3 regions of the Ornithinibacillus bavariensis genome follow, and region 3 is predicted to be linked to each of the others. Evidence: riboswitches for the same ligand, from Rfam matches in the RefSeq annotation. Region 3 holds a riboswitch; each other region holds the start of a gene.
What was found. Region 3 has a riboswitch for cyclic di-GMP ahead of HNR27_RS01735 (diguanylate cyclase). Riboswitches for the same ligand answer to the same signal wherever they lie in the genome.

Region 1: linked by a shared signal. The riboswitch ahead of HNR27_RS02440 (PilZ domain-containing protein) and the one ahead of HNR27_RS01735 (diguanylate cyclase) in region 3 are both predicted to bind cyclic di-GMP.
Region 2: linked by a shared signal. The riboswitch ahead of HNR27_RS02480 (response regulator transcription factor) and the one ahead of HNR27_RS01735 (diguanylate cyclase) in region 3 are both predicted to bind cyclic di-GMP.

Annotation. Positions count from the first base shown of each region.
Region 1 covers NZ_JBNPWZ010000001.1:534,629-541,662, forward strand. Annotated here, with positions in the region: gene HNR27_RS02420 (ABC transporter ATP-binding protein) at 1-924, shown strand, start outside; gene HNR27_RS02425 (ABC transporter substrate-binding protein) at 987-2,051, shown strand; gene HNR27_RS02430 (ABC transporter permease) at 2,330-3,127, shown strand; gene HNR27_RS02435 (ABC transporter permease) at 3,111-3,962, shown strand; cyclic di-GMP riboswitch class I at 4,168-4,253, shown strand; gene HNR27_RS02440 (PilZ domain-containing protein) at 4,360-4,929, shown strand; gene hag (flagellin Hag) at 5,198-6,034, shown strand; gene HNR27_RS02450 (YheC/YheD family protein) at 6,287-7,034, opposite strand, start outside.
Region 2 covers NZ_JBNPWZ010000001.1:545,826-552,859, forward strand. Annotated here, with positions in the region: gene motA (flagellar motor stator protein MotA) at 364-1,155, shown strand; gene motB (flagellar motor protein MotB) at 1,142-1,900, shown strand; gene HNR27_RS02475 (methyl-accepting chemotaxis protein) at 2,146-3,840, shown strand; cyclic di-GMP riboswitch class I at 3,978-4,062, shown strand; gene HNR27_RS02480 (response regulator transcription factor) at 4,200-4,835, shown strand; gene HNR27_RS02485 (CynX/NimT family MFS transporter) at 5,213-6,415, shown strand; gene pxpB (5-oxoprolinase subunit PxpB) at 6,430-7,034, shown strand, end outside.
Region 3 covers NZ_JBNPWZ010000001.1:381,856-388,889, forward strand. Annotated here, with positions in the region: gene HNR27_RS01720 (chemotaxis protein CheA) at 1-1,206, shown strand, start outside; gene HNR27_RS01725 (chemotaxis protein CheW) at 1,225-1,686, shown strand; gene HNR27_RS01730 (response regulator) at 1,700-2,059, shown strand; cyclic di-GMP riboswitch class I at 2,428-2,518, shown strand; gene HNR27_RS01735 (diguanylate cyclase) at 2,704-7,034, shown strand, end outside.

The sequences.
Region 1 (7,034 bases), 150 kb from region 3:
ATTGCTGGCTTTGAAAAGCCGACTTCTGGAAAGATTCTTTTAAATGGTAATCAAGTAGATGATATGGAGCCATATAAGCGGGAAGTCAATACTGTTTTTCAAAGCTACTCTCTATTTCCTCATATGAATGTATACGATAATGTCGCCTTCGGATTGAAAATGAAGAAGGTCGGTAAGGAAGAGATTAAAGAGCGAGTTACCAAAGCACTGAAGCTTGTACAATTAGAAGAATATGGGACTCGTAAGCCAAAGCAGCTTAGTGGTGGCCAGCAACAACGTATTGCAATTGCCCGAGCAATTGTGAATAATCCTAAGGTGCTCTTACTTGATGAGCCACTTGGTGCCCTGGATTTAAAGCTACGTAAACAAATGCAACTGGAATTGAAACATCTGCAACAGACACTAAATATTACGTTTATTTATGTAACACATGATCAAGAAGAAGCATTAACAATGTCTGATCGTATCGTAGTTATGAATAAAGGGAAAATTGAGCAGATAGGTACACCGCGTGAAATATATGAAAAACCGAGAACGCGATTTGTCGCTGATTTCATCGGTCAAACGAACATCTTAGACGGTAATGTTTCGGCGGTAAATGGTGACATGGCAACATTGGAACTAGCAGATCAAACGATTGAAATTCCTAATTCGTCCGAAGTGGCTTTGAAGGAGCATGCATTCCTCTCTGTCCGACCAGAAAAAATGAAAGTTAGTAATACTCCAATTGAGGGTCCTATAAATTTAAAATGTACCTTCAAGGAGAAGATATACGTTGGCTCCGTTACGAAGATTGTTGTTCGTTTATCAGATGGTAAAGAACTCACGATCAATGAGTCTCATGAAAATATTGCGGAATTAACGAATAATAATGATGTGTATGTAAGCTGGAACCCTGAAAATGCAGTTATGCTTATAAAATAATATATAGTAATGCTGTCCATCTATGACAGTAACCTAATTTAATTGATTGGAGATGGGAAGGATTGAAAAAGCTTTTTCTATTTGGACTTTTAAGTATGATGATATTATTTCTAGCAGCATGTGGCTCCGATAAAGAGGACAACGCTAGTGGGGAAAAGAAATTAAGTGATAAGCTGTATGTATTTAATTGGAGTGAGTACATTCCACAAGAAGTACTAGATGATTTCGAAAAGGAATTTGGGGTAGATGTCGTTTATTCTACTTATAACTCTAACCATGAAATGCTTACAAAGGTACAAAGTGGAACTGTTGCTTATGATTTAGTTTTCCCTTCAGATTATTATGTAAAGCAAATGGTTGATAATGATTTGCTGCTAGAAATTGATTTTGATAATATTCCTAACTATAAAAATATTGGAGATGCATGGCATGATATGCCATTTGATCCAGACAATAAATATTCCGTACCATTTATGTACGGTTATGACGGAATTGCTTATAATAAAGAATTCATTAAAGAACCTCCTACAAGCTGGGCAGACCTATGGAACCCAGAATATAAAGGGAAAGTTGCACTACTAGAGGAGTCTAAAGAAGTATCAAATATGCTTCAGCAGCTATTAGGTAATGATATGAATGATCCTACTAAAGAACAGCTAGAGGAAGGATTTAATAAATTAAAAGAAGTAGTTCCAAATGTATTAGCATTTGATGCAACACCATCTGATCGATTAGTTAGTGGTGAAGTATGGATTGCACATGCATACTCTGGTTCTGCATCTACTGCTTGGTTAGAGAATGAAAACATCGATTTTGTTCTTCCTAAAGAGGGTGGAATTGTGTGGCTAGATGCTATGGCAATTCCAAAAACAGCTAAGAATAAATACACGGCTGAAGTGTTTATTAACTACTTGCTACGTCCAGAAGTAAGTAAAAAGCTTTCGGAATTTATCCCTTATGGAAATCCGAATGATGAAGCATTGAAGATTTTACCAGATGAAATTAAAAATAGCCCTGGAATGCAATTCCCTGATGAAGTCATCAAAAATGCGAAGTGGAACCTTCCACTTGATACAGAGCGGACACAATACATGAACCGTTTATTCCAGGAAGCTAAGGTTGAATAATTCAGAATTTCATAGAGAGGCTGTCTTAAGTTAAGGTTTATTACTTACTTAGGACATCCTCTTCTCATATGTTTATTACGAAGTTGTCTAGCTTCATGTGTCAATCACTAGCGGACTCCTTCAGTTCAAGATAATTCTACATTAACTTTTGATAAAAGGAATGTCGACTAAAATCGGTCGTTACGGCCAACGTCGACCCACCTGGCATTGCCAGGCACAGTTAGTACGTCTATACCCGGGCGTCTTATGCTTTTCTAATAGGAAGGTAGGTGGAAAATGTGAGAGCTAGAACGAAGAAAATATTATTTTCGTTTTCCCTACTCGTCTTTTTATTCTTTTATATCCCTATTTTATTTGTGATTATATTTTCATTTAATGATTCTAAGCTAGGAACGGTTTGGACCGGCTTTACCCTAGAATGGTATGGTTCATTATTTAAGAACAGCCAACTAATTGGAGCGACATTAAGTAGCTTATATATAGCGGTTATTACCACTATTATTGCTACCATTTTAGGTACTCTTGCAGCATTAGCATTACATCGCTATACCTTTATTGGTAAGAAATCTGTTGAGTTTCTATTTTATATTCCGGTTGTTATTCCGGATATTGTTGTTGCGGTAGCATTGCTTGCAATTTATGGACTACTAAATATGTCTTTAGGCTTGAATACAGCAATTCCCGGTCATGTTGCCATCACGATTTCCTATGTAATGCTAGTCGTTTTAGCTAGATTATCCTCCTTTGATAGTTCACTTGAAGAAGCGGCAAAGGACTTAGGTGCAAACGAATGGCAGACCTTTTGGAGAGTAACATTTCCACTCATTTTTCCTGGGATAATGGCTGGAGCATTGTTAGCATTTACCATTTCATTAGATGAATTTGTCATTTCGTTCTTTACTTTAGGGCCTGGTAGTAATACGTTACCGGTACTTGTTTATTCGATGGTACGTCTAGGCGTTTCACCAGAGGTTAACGCATTATCGACGATCATCATATTATTAATGGTAATTGTCGTAGTAGTGGTAGGACTAAGAATGAGGAAGGGGGAAAATTTAAATGAGAAAAAGCTTTAAAAAAGCCTATTTACTGTTATCCCCCAGTCTGTTTTGGTTAACATTATTTTTAGTAGTACCAGTTATCTTTATTGCGGTAATCAGCTTCACAACCAATGGTGATTTTGGTGCTATTATCTATAAGTTTAGTACAAAAGCCTACGCTTCTGCATTCAGCTCACTTTATGCCAAAGTTATTTGGCAATCCATTTGGTGGGCATTAGTAGCAACTATCGTATGCCTTATTGTTGCATATCCATTTGCATATTTTATCGCACACGCTGGTAAGTGGAAAAACTTATTACTCTTACTTGTTATGGTACCGTTCTGGACGAACTTACTTGTTCGATTATATTCATGGATTATCTTAATGAATAATAAAGGGGTTATCAACAATGTATTAATGGATTTAGGTATTATTAAAGAGCCATTAGCATTGCTGTACTCTCCAGGTGGAGTTATCATCGGTTTAGTTTATGGTTTCTTGCCATTTATGATATTACCCATTTATTCATCGATTGAACAGTTGGATAAAACCTTTTTAGAAGCATCAGAGGATCTCGGTGCAAGACCGATAAAAACATTCCTGAATGTTACTCTACCGTTGACTTTCCCTGGTATTCTGGCTGGATTCATCATTACTTTCGTACCAGCAATAAGTGTATTCGTCGTAACGGATTTATTTACTGGCGGTAAACTGTTGATGGTTGGAAATGTAATTCGTGATGCATTCCTAGTTGAGATGAACTGGCAGCTTGGTGCAGCATTGTCGTTATTATTGATGGTGCTTGTATTACTATCACTGATGTTATTTATGCGCTTTACAAATCGGAAGGATCGAAAGCTTTTAACATAATGGAAGCATGCATTGTTGCATGCTTTTTTTGTTTAGAGAAAGAAAAAGATTCAAAAATAATCCGGGGACACTTTAACCATTAAAGAGGACTTATGGAATAGGTCTTTTCTATTATTTTTATTAATTGCTATGGTTATTTAGTATTTTTAATAGAAAATTTGTCGAATTATGGAAATATTTATAGTATAATGGCACTAGATATATTTTTCGAAAAAGGCAAACCTATCGAAAGATAGGGACGCAAAGCAAAGGGCCTAATACCGTTTGAGTGATGGCTGCCTTGCTACCGAAGAAAGCCGGAACTATAGTTAGGGAGATACTACTTGGGTTCTCCTAAATTTCATTAACTCTTCACACCTATTTTCGAAAGCAAATTTAATTAAAGTGAGGTGAGATAATGGATTACACAGTATGGATTTATATTCTGTTGGGAGTTGTATTCCTATTAATACTGTCTTTATATTTATTATTACGTAAATCATCCCAAAAACCTCATTTAACAATGGAAAGCACAACTACCCAGGATAAGAATGAACCTCCAGCTTACCCAACTTTCACTGGCATAAACCTTAGAGAAAATTTTCGTGTAAATTTAGATGATGTTCCATGCTTTGTAGAATTTCTCGACATAGAGAATGAAGCATTAAACCCAAAATTCTTTAATGGTGTATTGAAGAACATAAGCGTGGGTGGTGTGAAGGTTGTTGGGGAGTTTGAATATCCAATTGAGGAAGAAATTAGGATTAAACTGCGGTTTTCCTTAAAGGATAGTATGTTCATTGTCAAAGGTAGAATTGTTAGGAAGGAATTATATCCGGATAGAGATAGATTTGGATATGGGGTTCAGTTCACCAATCTGTTTGACGAAGATAGAGAGCTGTTATATCAACTATTGAATCAGATAATGGCAGAGCGTAGAAAAAAGCGAATAAAAGTAGGAATGATTGGGGAAGAGTCTATGGTTTAAGTACCGTGGACTCTTTTTTGTTCAAATTTTTTCTTTTTTTATTGTGAGTTTCTATGATTCTACAAAAAATAATAATTTTTTTTCAAAAAAGATTAAACATATTTTTTTTGTGCCGATATAAATGGTACATCATCATGATGAATGTAAATGTTTAGGCCAAACATTTAGAAAACAAATTTGATAATAACTCAGGATGAGTTGTTATACATGCGAGCCATAAGGATGTGACTCGCAAAAAATAAAACAATTACATGGAGGTAAGAAAATTATGATTATCAATCACAATATTTCTGCGTTAAACGCACACCGTCAATTAGGTGTTAACACTGGTGCAGTTCAAAGCTCACTAGAAAAACTTTCTTCAGGTCTTCGTATCAACAAAGCTGGAGATGATGCTGCAGGTCTAGCAATCTCTGAAAAAATGCGTGGACAAATTAAAGGTTTAGAAATGGCTTCTAAGAATGCTCAAGATGGTATTTCTTTAATCCAAACTGCTGAAGGTGCTTTAAACGAAACTCATGCAATCCTACAACGTATGCGTGAACTAACTGTTCAAGCTGGTAACACTGGTACTCAAGAGCCAGAAGATCTAGCAGCAATTCAAAAAGAAATCTCTGCACTTATTGAAGAACTAGGTGGAGAAGCTGGATCTAAAGGTATTTCTGACCGTACTGAATTTAACGGTAAAGCATTGCTAGATGGTACGTTTGAAGGTACTTTACAAATTGGAGCAAATGGTGGTCAACAATTAAATATTACAATTGGTGATATGTCAGCAGAAGCTCTAGGAGTAAACGAAATTGATGTTACAGCTTTCGAAGAAACTGATTTCGACACTCAATTAAAAGCAATTGATGATGCTATCAACACAGTATCTACACAGCGTTCTAGCCTTGGTGCTATTCAAAACCGTCTAGAGCACACTATCAATAACTTAGGTGCATCTGCTGAGAACTTAACTGCTGCAGAGTCTCGTATTAGAGATACTGACATGGCAAAAGAAATGATGGAATTCACTAAGAATAACATCCTAACTCAAGCAGCACAATCTATGTTAGCTCAAGCTAACCAACAGCCTCAAGGAGTATTACAATTACTTCGTTAATTTCATAATATGAGTAAGCGAGAAGCTATGTATATGGCTTCTCGCTTTTTACATAAAGAGGAAGTATAAGGATCCTTCCAATCTATAAATTATCATTCAGTAGGTTATACAGCATGGATTCCGTGAATCACGTACTACTTTTTAGATAGTTAAAGGAGTGTAAACAAAACTGTGTAAGAAAAAGAGTATACATCTCTTTCTAATTCGTTCGTCTACACTCCTAATTATTATGGATTAATTCTAGTAGCATTGTCAGCTAGTAGCATTGTCAGCTAGTAGCATAATATTTTCGGCTAATTCTATTGCATGATAGATTTTATTTGGGCCACTTGGATCAACCTCTAAGATGCAGAGTTCACTGTTGCTACGTATTCCAAAAGTGATATTTAGCTCCGATATATTCCTAAATTGCGAATCAAGTTTTCTTGCAACTTTTTCAGATATATCCCTGACATCAGAAAGAATGCTGCTTGCATCCAGGGAATACATATCTTCAATAGTCTTAATTATTATGTCTATATTGTCTTCAAACATTTCTTCTAACATGTCTGTTTCTCTTTCCAAATATATACTAGAACTCTTCCAATTCGCTGTAGCATCCTTAATAATGTGTAGATTAATAGTGTAGGAGACTTCATTATTATCAGTTAAACGATCATCCATTTGCACAATATACTTTCCTTCGTCAATTAACTCTTTTAATTTATTTAATAATTGAATTTCGTTATATAGCTGTTGTGGTTTAGAATTAGTAAATAAGTACTTTCCATCTAATAGCCTTGAAATATAAAGTGGAAATCCAGCTTTGTTTTCACGTAAAATTACTCGACTATATTTTTCGAGGAATTGGAAAATATCTCGTGTCCGATTTACTTCTTGATAAAATGAAAGGTACTGATTAATACTATTATCAGATTTTAGTATTGCATACAAATTAAGACGCTTGTAATTGTGTGGCGACCAAACATTGGTAAAAGGAATTTCTTCAAGTTCTTCATAC
Region 2 (7,034 bases), 160 kb from region 3:
AACTTTTATGTAGAAAATATACTATTAATAATACCACTTTGCAATGTGAAGCATTTGATAACAATAATATCGGAGTCAAGAGGCATTTAATTAAAGATTGGCCTTGAACTGGAATAGAAATTATTGTCGTTAATGATACATAATCGGAAAGTCTCTTTTTGCGATTAATTTACAGACAAATCTATGATTAGATGGCAAGAAAAAAGGCAACTAACAAAAATTTTAAAAAAGCCCTTTAAACTATCTGTTTTTGTACGATATAAATAGTAGGTCTAAATTACAACCATTTTTGGCTATCCAATGGTGTTGGGATAGTTATTTTTAATTTATGAATAAGAGAAGAATATCATTGGGGGTCTACAGATGGATAAAACATCATTATTAGGAATTATACTAGGAGTCATTGCTGTCGGAGTTGGGATGGTTTTAAAGGGTGTTGGCCTCGATGCATTGATTAACCCTGCAGCATTTCTAATCATTATAGCTGGTACAATCGCTTCGGTCATGGTAGCTTTCCCATTAAGCACACTTAAAAAAATTCCGGCACTTTTAAAAATTATCTTTACTGAAAAGAAGGAGCAAAACATTGCAGAACTAATTAAGTTATTTTCTGAATGGGCGAATCAAGCGCGTAAAGAAGGGATTTTATCTTTAGAAAATCAACTAGATAAAATTGATGACCCATTTCTTTCATCTGGCTTACAGCTAGCTGTAGACGGTCAGACACCAGAATTTATTCGTGATGTCCTTCTTGAGAAAATAGATGCAATGGACAAGCGTCATCAAGAGGGTGCAGCAATTTTCTCTCAAGCTGGTACATATGCACCTACATTAGGAGTTTTAGGTGCTGTTATTGGTCTAATTGCCGCACTTGCAGATATGACAAATATAGATGCAATTGGTCACGCTATTGCAGCTGCCTTTGTTGCTACATTATTAGGTATTTTTACTGGATATGTGCTTTGGCATCCTTTTGCAAACAAACTAAAGCAAAAGTCTAAAAAAGAAATTGAAGTTAAAGAAATCATGATCGAAGGTATTATATCCATTGCCACTGGGGAGTCAGCTAAAATTGTTAAGGATAAGCTTGGTTCTTATCTAACATCAAAAGAATTTGATATGTTAAATCAGGAGCAGGGTAATGAGGAAGAATAAGAAAAAACATGATGATCATCATGTTGATGAATCGTGGTTACTCCCCTACTCCGATTTATTGACGCTACTTGTAGCATTGTTTATCGTTCTCTTTGCAATGAGTGAGATTGATACTCAAAAGTTCAAAGAGATGGCATCTGTATTTAGAACAGAATTTTCTAGTGGAAGTCCTGGTATCATGGAACAACCTATACCGGTTGAGGATGATAGCAAAGAAAAGGAAGAAAATGAGGAAGAAAAGCCTGATGAAGGAACTACAGAGGTTCTAAATCTACAGGAATTGCAAGAAAAAATTAATAACTATATTCACGAAAATAATTTAACAGAATCACTAGCAACACAGCTTTCCGAAGAAGGACTGATGATATCGATAATGAATGATGTTACCTTTGAACCAGGAAGTGCTGATGTTAATAAGGATGGTAAGGTAATCGCCAAAGAAATTTCCCAACTATTGATCACCGATCCTCCACATCAGGTTGTCATTAGTGGTCATACGGATGACGTTCCGATGAATAACGCAAAGTTTGGTTCTAATTGGGAACTAAGTGTAATGCGAGCTGTTAACTTTATGACATTAATTCTAGATAATAAGCAACTTGATCCAGATAAATTTAGTGCAAAGGGATATGGTGAATATAAACCTATTGTTCCTAACAATAGTACGGAAAATCGATCCAAAAACCGTCGTGTTGAAGTGTTAATTTTACCGAATTACGATATTGCAGGTAAAATTGAAAAATAAAAATTACTTCATTTATCCATTCAGTAATACTTTACAAAAAGAGTTAGCTCCTTGTAATAATATTGCAGGTGCTACTCTTTTTTGTGTTTTCTTGGATAATATTACCAAGTAATCTCTTAGCAATTACTATTAAGAATCGTGCAATCCATCTCGATATAGAGGATAGGTCTTAGTGTGGGCAGTACCTTTAACGTATAACCTCTGTCTCGTCATTAAGGAAAACTACAGAAGAGAGGTATCTATAGGTGAAGAATTTATTTAATTTTAAGAGTGTGAGAACGAAGGTTTTATTTGGCTTTTTAGCAGTAATAGTTCTAGTGTTACTATTGGCATTATTCATCTTAACGAATATAAATAAAGCTGTTGAGAATACAAAGGAAATGATTAATAAACAAGTACCTTTGTTAATTGCTGATGAAGAGATTTCCTTTAACATGGTAAATCGAGCTGGGCTAGTTCGATCATATTTTTTATATGATGATTATCATGCTAGAGACTTATTTGAAGAGCAAATAGAGGAAAGTATCAATCTGGAAAATATAATCATGGAATTAAGTGATTCAAAGGATATTAAGGCATTAATTGATAAGAAGGTTGAATGGGGAACATTAATCAATGAAGCTTTTTCAGAATATGACAGTGGAAATAAAGAAGCAGCCTTAAGAATTATGCAGGATCAAGTAAACCCACTAGAAAGTGAGATAATCAATGGGTTTAAAGATTCCGCTAAATTGAGAGAGGAGCTTATTATTGAACAAGGACAGGAAGTCATTAAAAACGGAACCTTAAGTACGGTTACTAGCTTTATAGTTTCAATACTGGTGATTATTTTAGGAGTGATAATCGCAATTATCACTTCTAAAACAATTACCACTCCTATAAAAAAAGTAATGATCAAAATGAAGCAAATGGCTTCGGGGGATCTATATCAAGATGCATTGGTTACAAGCACAAGAGATGAAATAGGCCAATTAGTTGTTGCTACAAATGAAATGCATGAAAATATGCGAGCGATGCTTAACCAAATTAATGTAGTTTCAGATATGGTTTCTGGTCAGAGTATAGAGTTAACACAATCCGCCAATGAAGTACGTGAGGGTGCAGAGCAAATTGCATCCACTATGGACGAATTAGCTTCTGGAACAGAAAACCAAGCGAATAGTGCTGGAGATCTATCAGCTGTGATGAATTCCTTTTCAGTTCGTGTACAAGAAGCGAATGAGAAAAGCAAACATATTGAAAAAGATTCAAAAGAAATATTACAGCTAACCGATGAAGGGAGTAGCTTAATGAAATCTTCAACCAAGCAAATGTATAAAATTGATCAAATTGTTCATGATGCTGTCAAGAAGGTTGAAGGTTTAGATACACATACACAAAACATATCTAATCTAGTTTCAGTGATCAAAGCTATTGCTGATCAGACAAACTTATTAGCACTTAATGCAGCAATAGAAGCAGCAAGGGCTGGCGAACATGGTAAAGGATTTGCAGTAGTTGCAGATGAGGTTCGAAAACTAGCAGAGCAGGTCTCTTTATCAGTTAGCGATATTACGCAAATTGTGACTAATATTCAAGTCGAATCGACAATTGTGACAGAGTCCCTACAAGAAGGGTATAAAGAAGTTCAGGTTGGAACAGTAAACATTGGAGCAACAGATGAGACCTTTACTAAAATCAATCAAGCTATTTCAAGTATGGCTAAAGGTATTTCTACGATAACGAATAATCTAACAACTATTGCAGCTAATAGTCAAGAGATGAATGGCTCTATCCAGGAGATAGCAGCTATTTCTGAGGAAGCTGCTGCAGGAGTAGAGCAAACTACTGCCTCTGCACAACAAGTTAGGAGTTCTATGGAAGAAGTAGCAGTTAGTTCCGAGCAATTAGCGGAGCAATCAGAAGAATTAAATCAACTCATTCGTAAGTTCAGACTATAACATATATACCAGTTATTGCCATTTTGTTCCAAAATAACTGGTTTTTTAAGAGCGAATTAAATTTCCAATATCTCTCGGTTGCTTTTTTATAAGAAGTTCGATAACATTGACTTTGTGTTTTTAAATCAAAAATGAACACTTGTAAAAGGCAAACTATCTGAAAAGGTAGGACGCAAAGCCTAGGGTCTAAGGTTGAAAGACTATGATAGCCTGGTTGCCGAGATGGATGTATCCATATGATATTGACACCGGCTATTCTATTTTTTGGAATAGCTTTTTTTCTTGTTAAGTATGGGGAGTCTATACATAGCGCCATTTAGGTACAAGGCAATACAGTTACTTGGATGGGGGATAAATGAATGAGTGTGATAACAGTAGTTAAAGAAAAAGATTTAGTGCGGGATATCATAATAGAAAAACTACAAGAGAAATTGCCAGAGCACTCATGGAATGCAGTAAGCTCAAGGGAGCTTGAGAAACAAACTACTTGTACGTATCAAACTGATCTGCTCTTAGTGGACATACATGCAAATGTAGATTGTAAAAAAATTATAGAAGATTGTCGTAGTCACAGTACCAGAATTGCAATTTGGGCAACTGAGGGCGATCAAAATGTATTACGAGACTTTTTTCGATATGGCTTGAATGGTTATTTTTATAATGGGATGGAATTAAGTGAACTTATCTTTGCTATTAATTCCATACTGCAAGATCAGCAGTATATCCATCCTAAACTATCTGCTGTATTATTAAAGGATTATGTTAAACTCACTAGCGAAGAACCGGAAAGACCAAAAGGGATATTAACTGAACAGGAATGGAAGGTTCTTGAAGAGCTTGGGAAAGGGCTTAACAATTGTAGCATTGCTAAAGAATTGTTTATTTCAACGAGAACGGTTAATAATCATGTAAGTTCCATTCTAAAAAAGTTACATGTTTCTGATCGTACAAATGCAGTGATTAAGGCCATTAAAAATAAGTGGATAACGCTATAGTATCTAAATGGACAGAGGATTTAACTCTGTCCATTTTTAAAAGGAGAAATTAGCGATTACATAAGCTGTACGAAAAGATAGAAAGATAGTCTAAATCGACCTTTTTTAAACGCAATTGTAAAATCTTCATAAATTTCCATAATAATTAAGAAACTCCGCCTAATAAGCTTTTGTCATTTTTTGACATTAAAGGATTATTTCCGAGGAAATATCTTCATTGCTTCCTAAAGATGTATTACTCCAATTTTTTGTAATGAATAACGCTGATTTTTTTTCTAATACTCATTTCTTCAAAAATTCCAATCCGCCATCTTTCCCTATAGCTTATCCAATATGCTATAGTAAATGAAGCAATATATCGGAGGGGGTAACAACTTTTGGACTTAAATCAACAGCACGTACAAGAAGACCAGCTATATAAATTTATGTTAATTGCAGGAATAATTATTGTTTCCTTTAATCTACGTCCGGCAATTACTTCTGTTGGACCTCTCATTACAACCATTCGGGATGATATAGGATTAACAAATTGGAGTGCAGGTCTGTTAACTAGCTTGCCTCTACTTGCCTTTGCGTTTATGTCACCTATTGCAGCTAAGCTAGGCAATCGTTTCTCAAATGAGCGTACAATGCTATGGGGCTTAATGATTCTCACAATTGGAATTTCCTTAAGATCAATATCCATGATTTTTTTATTGGTCGTTGGAACGATTCTGGTTGGTATTGGTATTGCAGTGTGTAATGTGCTATTACCAGGGGTTATTAAGGAAAAATTTCCTTTGAAGGTTGGATTGATGACCAGTGTGTACTCGACGGGAATGGGAACCTTTGCCGCTCTAGCTTCTGGGTTAAGCGTGCCTTTAGCCAGTGGGTTCAAATTAGGATGGAACCTTGCACTTTTCGTGTGGGTTATCCCAACACTACTTGGTATTGTAATATGGTTCTATCTTGCCAGAAAAGAAAACGGAAATAAAAACGTTGATTCTCTTAATTTTGCAGATAACTCCCATAGCTTATGGAGTAATGCATTAGCATGGCAAATAGCTTTTTATATGGGATTACAATCATTTCTATTTTATGTGACGATTTCATGGTTGCCAGAAATTTTGCATGCAACAGGTGTTAGTATGGAGGCTGCGGGATGGATGCTATCATTAATGCAATTCATCGGTCTGCCGGCAAGTTTTTTTGTTCCGGTATTAGCTGGAAAATATTCTTCCCAACGGTTGCTAGTCGTACTGCTAGGCATATCGTCAATTTGTGGCTATTTGGGATTATTACTTGGTAATTCGCATATGGCCATGTTTATCAGTATTGTATTCTTAGGTATTGGCTTGGGTGGTACGTTTCCATTAGCACTTACATTATTAGGACTCCGTTCTCGAAATGCTCGTCAAGCTGCTAATTTATCTGGAATGGCTCAGTCGCTTGGGTATTTATTGGCAGCTATTGGCCCGATGTTATTTGGATTTTTATTTGATATTACCCATGCCTGGACTCTTCCGTTAATAACATTAATATTTATTACGGTTTTAGTTATTACTTTTGGATTAGGGGCAGGTCGTAACAAATTTGTGTAAGTGGAGGAATAGTCATGCAAATTCAACCGAATGGGGATCAGGCTGTAATCATTCAATTTTCGGCAGATGTTTCTCTGGAAACGAATATAAAGATAAATCAATTTTGCTTGAAACTTGAAAGTTCTAACTTAAAAGGAGTAGTAGAATGGGTTCCCTCGTATAATTCGGTTACGATTTATTACGATCCAAGTATTATTCTATATCAGGAATTAGTAGAAAGAATCAGTTTGCTTGCACAGGAAACTGATAATGATTCCCCAATAGATCAAAGAACCATCTTTATCCCAGTATTGTATGGGGGAGAACATGGACCAGATTTACAAAAACTCGCTAATTCGAAGGGCATCTCGGAAGAAGAAATCATTGCCCTCCACGAAGAACCAACCTATCTCATTTATATGCTTGGCTTCTTACCTGGGTTTCCTTATTTAGGAGGTCTTAATCATAGATTATCTGCACCTAGATTAGAAAAACCGAGGGCTATAGTACCAGCAGGTTCTGTTGGTATAGCGCATGGACAAACAGGAATATACCCAATTGATTCTCCTGGAGGTTGGAATATTATTGGACGGACACCTGTTGAGATATATAATCCAGCTCAAGCGCAAAAGGCTTTTTT
Region 3 (7,034 bases):
AAGAAAGAAAATGAAACGACCCAGTCCTCAGAAAAGGGAAAACAAGAACAGAATAAGCCTAAGCACTCGAAAACAATTCGTGTCAATATCGAACGTATTGATGGACTGATGAATCTATTTGAAGAAGTCATTATAGACCGCAGTAGATTAGAAGATATATCCCATCGTTATCATGATCAAGAACTTAGAGAAACAGTAGAAAATTTAGCCCGTGTGACAGAGAACATGCAAGGTATGATGCTTGCTATGCGAATGGTGCCAATTGAGCAAGTGTTTAATCGTTTTCCACGCATGGTCCGTGATTTATCCAAGGAATTACATAAAAAAATAGCTTTGGAAATTGAGGGTAGTGAAACCGAGTTAGATCGTACGGTCATTGATGAAATAGGCGATCCATTAGTACATTTGATTCGTAACTCTCTTGACCATGGTATCGAATTACCAGAGGCACGAAAGCAGAGTGGTAAATCGGAAGAAGGAAGAATATCTCTAAAAGCATACCATAGTGGAAACCATGTCTTTATTGATATTGAAGATGATGGTGCGGGTATCAATCGGGAAAAAGTAGAGGCTAAGGCAATCGAGAACGGCCTTATTAGTCCTGAGAATTCTAAGCATTTAACTGATGAAGAGGTATATCACCTGATATTTGCGTCAGGATTTAGTACCGCTGATCAAATTTCCGATATTTCTGGTCGTGGCGTTGGACTAGATGTTGTAAGGAACAAGATTGAGTCTTTAGGTGGTTCGATTGAAGTGAAATCAGTACCTGGAAAAGGAAGTAAGTTTTCTATTCAGTTGCCTCTCACACTTTCCATCTTATCAACGTTACTAGTAAACGTTGGTAATGAGAAATTTGCGATACCACTTTCTTCTATTATTGAGACGGTGGCTCTTGGTGATAAGGATATTAAATATGTACATGGTCAAAAGGTACTGGACTTCAGAGGACATATTGTTCCTTTAGTGTCCTTGCAAGAGGTTTATGGAGTATCAGGGCAAAGTGAAGCCAGCAATTCTGCTGTCATCATTCAAAAGGGAGACAAGCAAGCAGGCTTATTAGTAGATTCGTTCTTAGGTCAACGGGAGATTGTTTTGAAATCCTTAGGTAACTACCTAAAGAATGTATTTGCTATTTCTGGCGCTACTATTTTAGGAAATGGTGAGGTTTGTTTAATTGTGGACCCAAATGCTTTGGTGAAATAAATGATAGGAGGCCTTGAAATGGAAGAAACAATGAAGGTAATTGTATTCAGCTTGAGCGGTCAACGGTTTGGGGCGAATATTCAACAAGTTATTTCAATTGAAAAAATGAAAGAAATTACTAAGGTTCCAGGTACATCTTCTTTCATAAAAGGGATTTTTAGCTTTCATGGTGAAACAGTTCCAGTGCTTGATTTAAAGGAACGTCTACAAATGGAACAAACAGCACAAACAGATTCCAATCGTATTATTGTTGTGAATATCGATAATATTCAGGTTGGATTGATAGTGGATGCTGCAACAGATGTAATAGACATTGAAATGGAGATAATCGAAGACGCTAAAGCAATGGGTGGCGTTATTCATAAAGATTATATCAAAGGTGTAGCAAAACTTGCGAATGAATTATTAATATTATTAGATTTAGGACGAGTATTAGCACTGGAAGAAAAAGAAGAGCTACAAGAAGTTTTAGCTAACTAAGTGGAGGTACCTCATGGCAAAAGTATTAATTACAGACGATGCTGCATTTATGCGAATGCAGCTGAAAGATATTGTTACTAAATTAGGACATGAAGTGGTAGGGGAAGCGGAAAACGGCCGTATAGCAATTGAACAGGCGAAGGAATTACAGCCAGACCTAATAACGATGGATATAACAATGCCTGAATTAAATGGTGTTGAAGCTACTAGAGAAATTAAAAAGCTCTTACCAGGCGTAAAAATTATTATGTGCTCTGCAATGGGACAACAGGGTATGGTAGTGGATGCCATTCAAGCCGGAGCGAATGATTTTGTTGTAAAACCATTTAATCTTGATCGGATTAAAGAATCCTTCGCAAAAGTATTATCTTAATTTTGGTTTGCTTTTTCATAAGCTGAACTAGATTAGACTATCTTCGTGGAGATTCCAGATAGTCCAGTAATACATAAAAGTACTGTCTAGATTAGTGAAGAATACAGCTCTCATGAGAAGTGTTGAACAGGATAGTTTTAGGAATATGTAAAAAAATACACTTAGGTAGAAGGTTGTTAAATACGATAAAGATTTGAAACCAATAAAAGAAAGTTAAACATCTGGTATTAAAGCCAGATGTTTTTTCTTTTTTCTGTAATAGGAATGGCAGAAAGAAATATAGTTATACATTATATTAGTATAAACCATTGAATTATCGAAAGATTGATGTAAAATAGGTATTAAGTAGCAGTAATTTAATAATAGAATGTTGAAAAAGGCAAACTATTCGAAAGAGTAGGACGCAAAGCCGAGGATCTAAGGTGCATCAAGCATGCCTATGATAGCCTAGCTGCCAAAACGTTTGTTTCTTTTTGGCTATTCACTTATTTGAATAGTCATTTTTGTTATATAGAGGAAGGTTTATAATATTGTATTTCACATAATTAAAAGTTTACACCCGGTTTCTTACGTAATTACGTTTGATTTGAAATGTTTATTATGTTATCCGTGAATAAAGCGGACTCTTTTACCTGGGGGTGAAAATGGTGGAAATAATTAATAACAGATATCGGATAAAAGAGCTACTAAAACAAGACAAGCTAGCCACACATTATTTAGTGTATGATATGCGAGATGATAATAAGGTACTTTTATTACACCTATTGAGTTCAGAATACTCACCCAAATCAATTATTGAATTTTTCATTGATAGGTTTATAGATATAAAGAACTTGACTAATAGAAGAATTGTTAGAAATTATAGCTTTAATTCCTTATCCTATGTAGATAAAGAGAGACAAGCAGAGCCACAATACTTCTATACTTCTGATTACCATGACAATGCAGAAGAGTTATTTACTGTAATTGGTCGAATAAACTTCCGTCAAAAGATGGATTTGTTCCTAGATTTATGTTCGGCGGTGTACTATTTGCATCAAAAAGGCTTTGTATATGGGGCACTGAATTGGGATAACTTGAAAGTCTTAGCAGAAAATGGAGAGTATCATATTCTACTTCAGGATATTGCTACTGTCGAGGGTAGAAAACTTCTCCAGGAAGAAAAGATGGAGTATACTTTCTTGATTTCACCCCAGGTTTTAGCGGGGATGAAGCCAAATGTCAAATCAGATATCTATTCCTTAGCTGTTATTCTATTAGCTATGCTTTGTGGAAAGCCATTTTTGTACAGTCCAATAGATGAGTTATCTCAGTTGTCATTAGAAACGAATGACCCCAATATATTACAATTAATTTCCTTACTTGAAAAATTGCTTCATAAAGAGGGATTTGAATTCGATTCTGTTTATGACGTTATTGAAGAGTTAAATTTATTATTGCATACGAATTACTCTATCGTTCATAAAGAGGAGTATGAGGGGTTGAACATTTACACCAAATTAATTGGTAGAGAAAATCAAGTAAATGCTATTTTACGTGCCTATGAAAAAATGGTTTCTTATCAGTCAGGAAATCGAATCTTTTTTGTGCAAGGTACCAATGGAATTGGGAAGACACGCTTGCTACAGGAAATTAACTTCTTGTTTGATCTTAGTAAAGCTAGCGTTTATTCGAGTTTTAGCTTGAATGGTCTTGCAGATGGCCACAATAAAGTCTGGATAGACATTTTTAAGAAGTTAATAATGGAAACGGATCAACATATTGTTGAAAAATATAGTGTTGAGTTAGGGAAGTATTTTCCAGAATTAACGGAGAAGAATGTAAATGTCCATCATAAGAATGAAGAGATATCCAAGTATCGCTTTTTAAATCGAATTTCAGGCTTTATTAGTGAAAGTATCCAAAACCGTCCGACAGCATTTGTTATCGATAATATACATTTAGCTGACGATCTTACCATTGATACATTTCATTATTTGTGTTCCGAGGTTCTAGAAAATACAAATTTAACATTGATATTTTCGTGTGACGACAGCGAAGCTTCCTGGAATTCTGTTGCCTTGGAATTTGTTAGTAATATGAAAAAGAGACCAGATTCGGAAACGATTCGGTTAGAGCCTCTTAATGAAGCGGAAACTGGTGATATGATTCAGTGTATATTGACAATGCCGTTTGTTCCGAAGAATTTGTCACGTAGAATTTATAGTCAATCCTATGGTAATCCTTTGTTTATCACCGAAATTATGAAGGATCTCTATAGTCGTCATATTATCTATATACATGAGTCTACAGCTAGATGGAATATTGATTTGCCGGAGGAAAGCAACTATAGCTTACTGGAATTACCAGATAGTGTAGAACAAGCACTAGTAAACCAGCTAAAGGATATTGATTCCTTTAGTATAGAGATACTAAAGGTTATTTCTATTTTTCAAAAACCAATTTCCATGGAAATGATTGAGCAGTTTATCTCTTCCTGCAACAGTTTAGAAGAAAGCTTAGAAATTCTAGGAAAAAGAGGTGTCATCCAACGTCTAATCGGTGATAGCTCCTATCTATATGATTTTCGTAGTAAGGTATTGAAAAATATTGTTTATGACAAGGTTTTGCCAGAAGAAAAAATTGAAAAACATCGCAAAGCAGCAGCAATGCTGGAGGAAAGGTTAGAGCTATCAACCCTCACTAATTATGATGAACTAATTTATCACTATGGTCAGGCAAATGAGATTTCTAAAGTGAAAGCCTACTATCGATTAAATGCAGCTAAAATGAAGTCTCTCCATAATACGAAGGCTCAAATTGATAACTTAATTTGTATTCTAAATTTAACCGAAAATCAGAAGGAAAAAACAGAGTTATTAATAGAAATTGGTGCACTACTTGCGGATACAGGTGATATTCCACTAGCACTTGAATATCTTCATGATGCGGAAGATTTATCAACCTCTGATAGATTTGCAAGAAATATCGTAGATGTGTATCTAAATTTAGCAAATGCTAATCTTCTCTTATATGCCAATGACAAGGTATTGGAGTATATTAATAGAATTGAACAGGTACTGGATAGTAATCCAGATGAAGAGGCTCGATTAGATATAAAGCGTATCCGCGCCCTATTATTATTAGATGAGAATTACCTTGCAGAGGCAAGAGACTTATTAATTGAGGTAATTGAAGAATGCGGAGAGCGATTTAATAAAGTAAAAGGTAATGCCTATCGAACGTTAGGGTTTATCTATGTCCATACCGGAAAGCCTGAAAAAGCTTTGGCAGCATACCATGAATCGATTCGTGCATTAGAGAAAATTGACTATACAAGAGGTGTATTACTGGCACTCAACAATATTGGTGCCGTTTACGCGGAGGTTTATGAAGATTTTGATAAAGCGATGGAATACCATCTGCAAGTTAAAAATTTAAGTGAAGAATACGGCATTTTTACTAGTGAAGTCTTTGGTCTTATTAATATTGCCGAAGCTAATTTGAATAAATATGATTTTGAAACTGCCTTTGATCATTTCAATATAGCACTTAAAAAGGCAGAGCGCTATAAGATGATTCAAGAAAAATTCATGCTTTTGAACTTTTTAACCTTAGTAAGCCTAGAAATGGATCGTTTTTCAGACGCCTTTCATTATTATAACCGTTTAAGACAGGACATAGAAGAAAATCCAAACAAAGGCTTTGATATTGGTAGTTTTTATAATACTTGTGCAAAGCTATTTCAAGTACTTGGCAATTATGAAGAAGCGGATTATTATAACAAGAAGGTAATTGCCTTTCATAGTGAACATGAGCATATTTCAAAGTATACATCAAGTTTGAATATGCTCATTAATCAACTGAGAAAGAGTGAAGGACGGAATCATTCCTATTTAGTGAAACAAATCCAGTCCCTATCAGAAAAAATTACAAATAAACAGATGAATATAGAAAGCATATGCGATGTGATCTTCATCCTTTGCCATAAAGGCGACTATACTTTAGCTAAAGAGCTATTAATCAAGGTTCAACAGAATATTCGGAGGGATTCACCTGGTCGATTAATATCCATTTTTCAGCATGCACAAGGTATCGTAGAGTTTGGTATAAATCCAAAGATGGCAATACGTTACCTTGAGAGCAGCTTAGAGTTGGCAAAGGAATCTAAAAGTAGAGAGCTTATTTCTCGTATAACAGCTGATTTAGGTGCATGTTACTATACCTTAGGAAAATATTACGATGCGGCTAACTATTTATTAGAAAGTGTTGAAAGTATAAAAACGTTATTAGGACAACTGCCAAAGGAAAACCGGGTGAATTTTATTAATGGGCGATATTTTGCTAATGTATTTTATCAACTGGAATTAATTGGAAGGTGGATCTTTTTACAGGAAGAAATTCCTCAAGAAAGTGATACGGCCCCTAAATTAGTTACTTCACTAGATGAGTTAGAGGATTTACTGCGTACGAATGACATATATGCATTTATTCATAATCATGAATTTATGTACTATATTCGTACGCGGCATATGAAACGGTTGTCAAGTGGCATTTTGTCAGAGCAAGATATTCTGAGAAATCTGGACAGTGATGACGTGAAAAATCTTGATATGATTGGAAAATATCTTGCTGGTGGAACCCTAGCTACGAAGGGATTAATCGTTTCCGCGGAAAATGGACACAATTTAACGGTTCTGTCTTCAACAGATGGTAATAAGCAGTTTACGGTGAACATGTCCATATTTAACCGTGTACGCACAACCCAAAAACCATTTCTATTCGCAGAATCGGAGAAGCAGGATAAAATGGAACATAATTTACTTCTGAATGATAAACGCGCTGTTATGTGTATTCCAATTATTAAGTTACAAGCAGGAAGGTTAGAGGAGCGCAATACAATTCTAGGCTATATTTATTTAGAAACGGATAAAATGGTTAATAATTTTAACCAACGCGGACTTGATTTGTGTACTGAATTAGTGGGCCTTTTAGC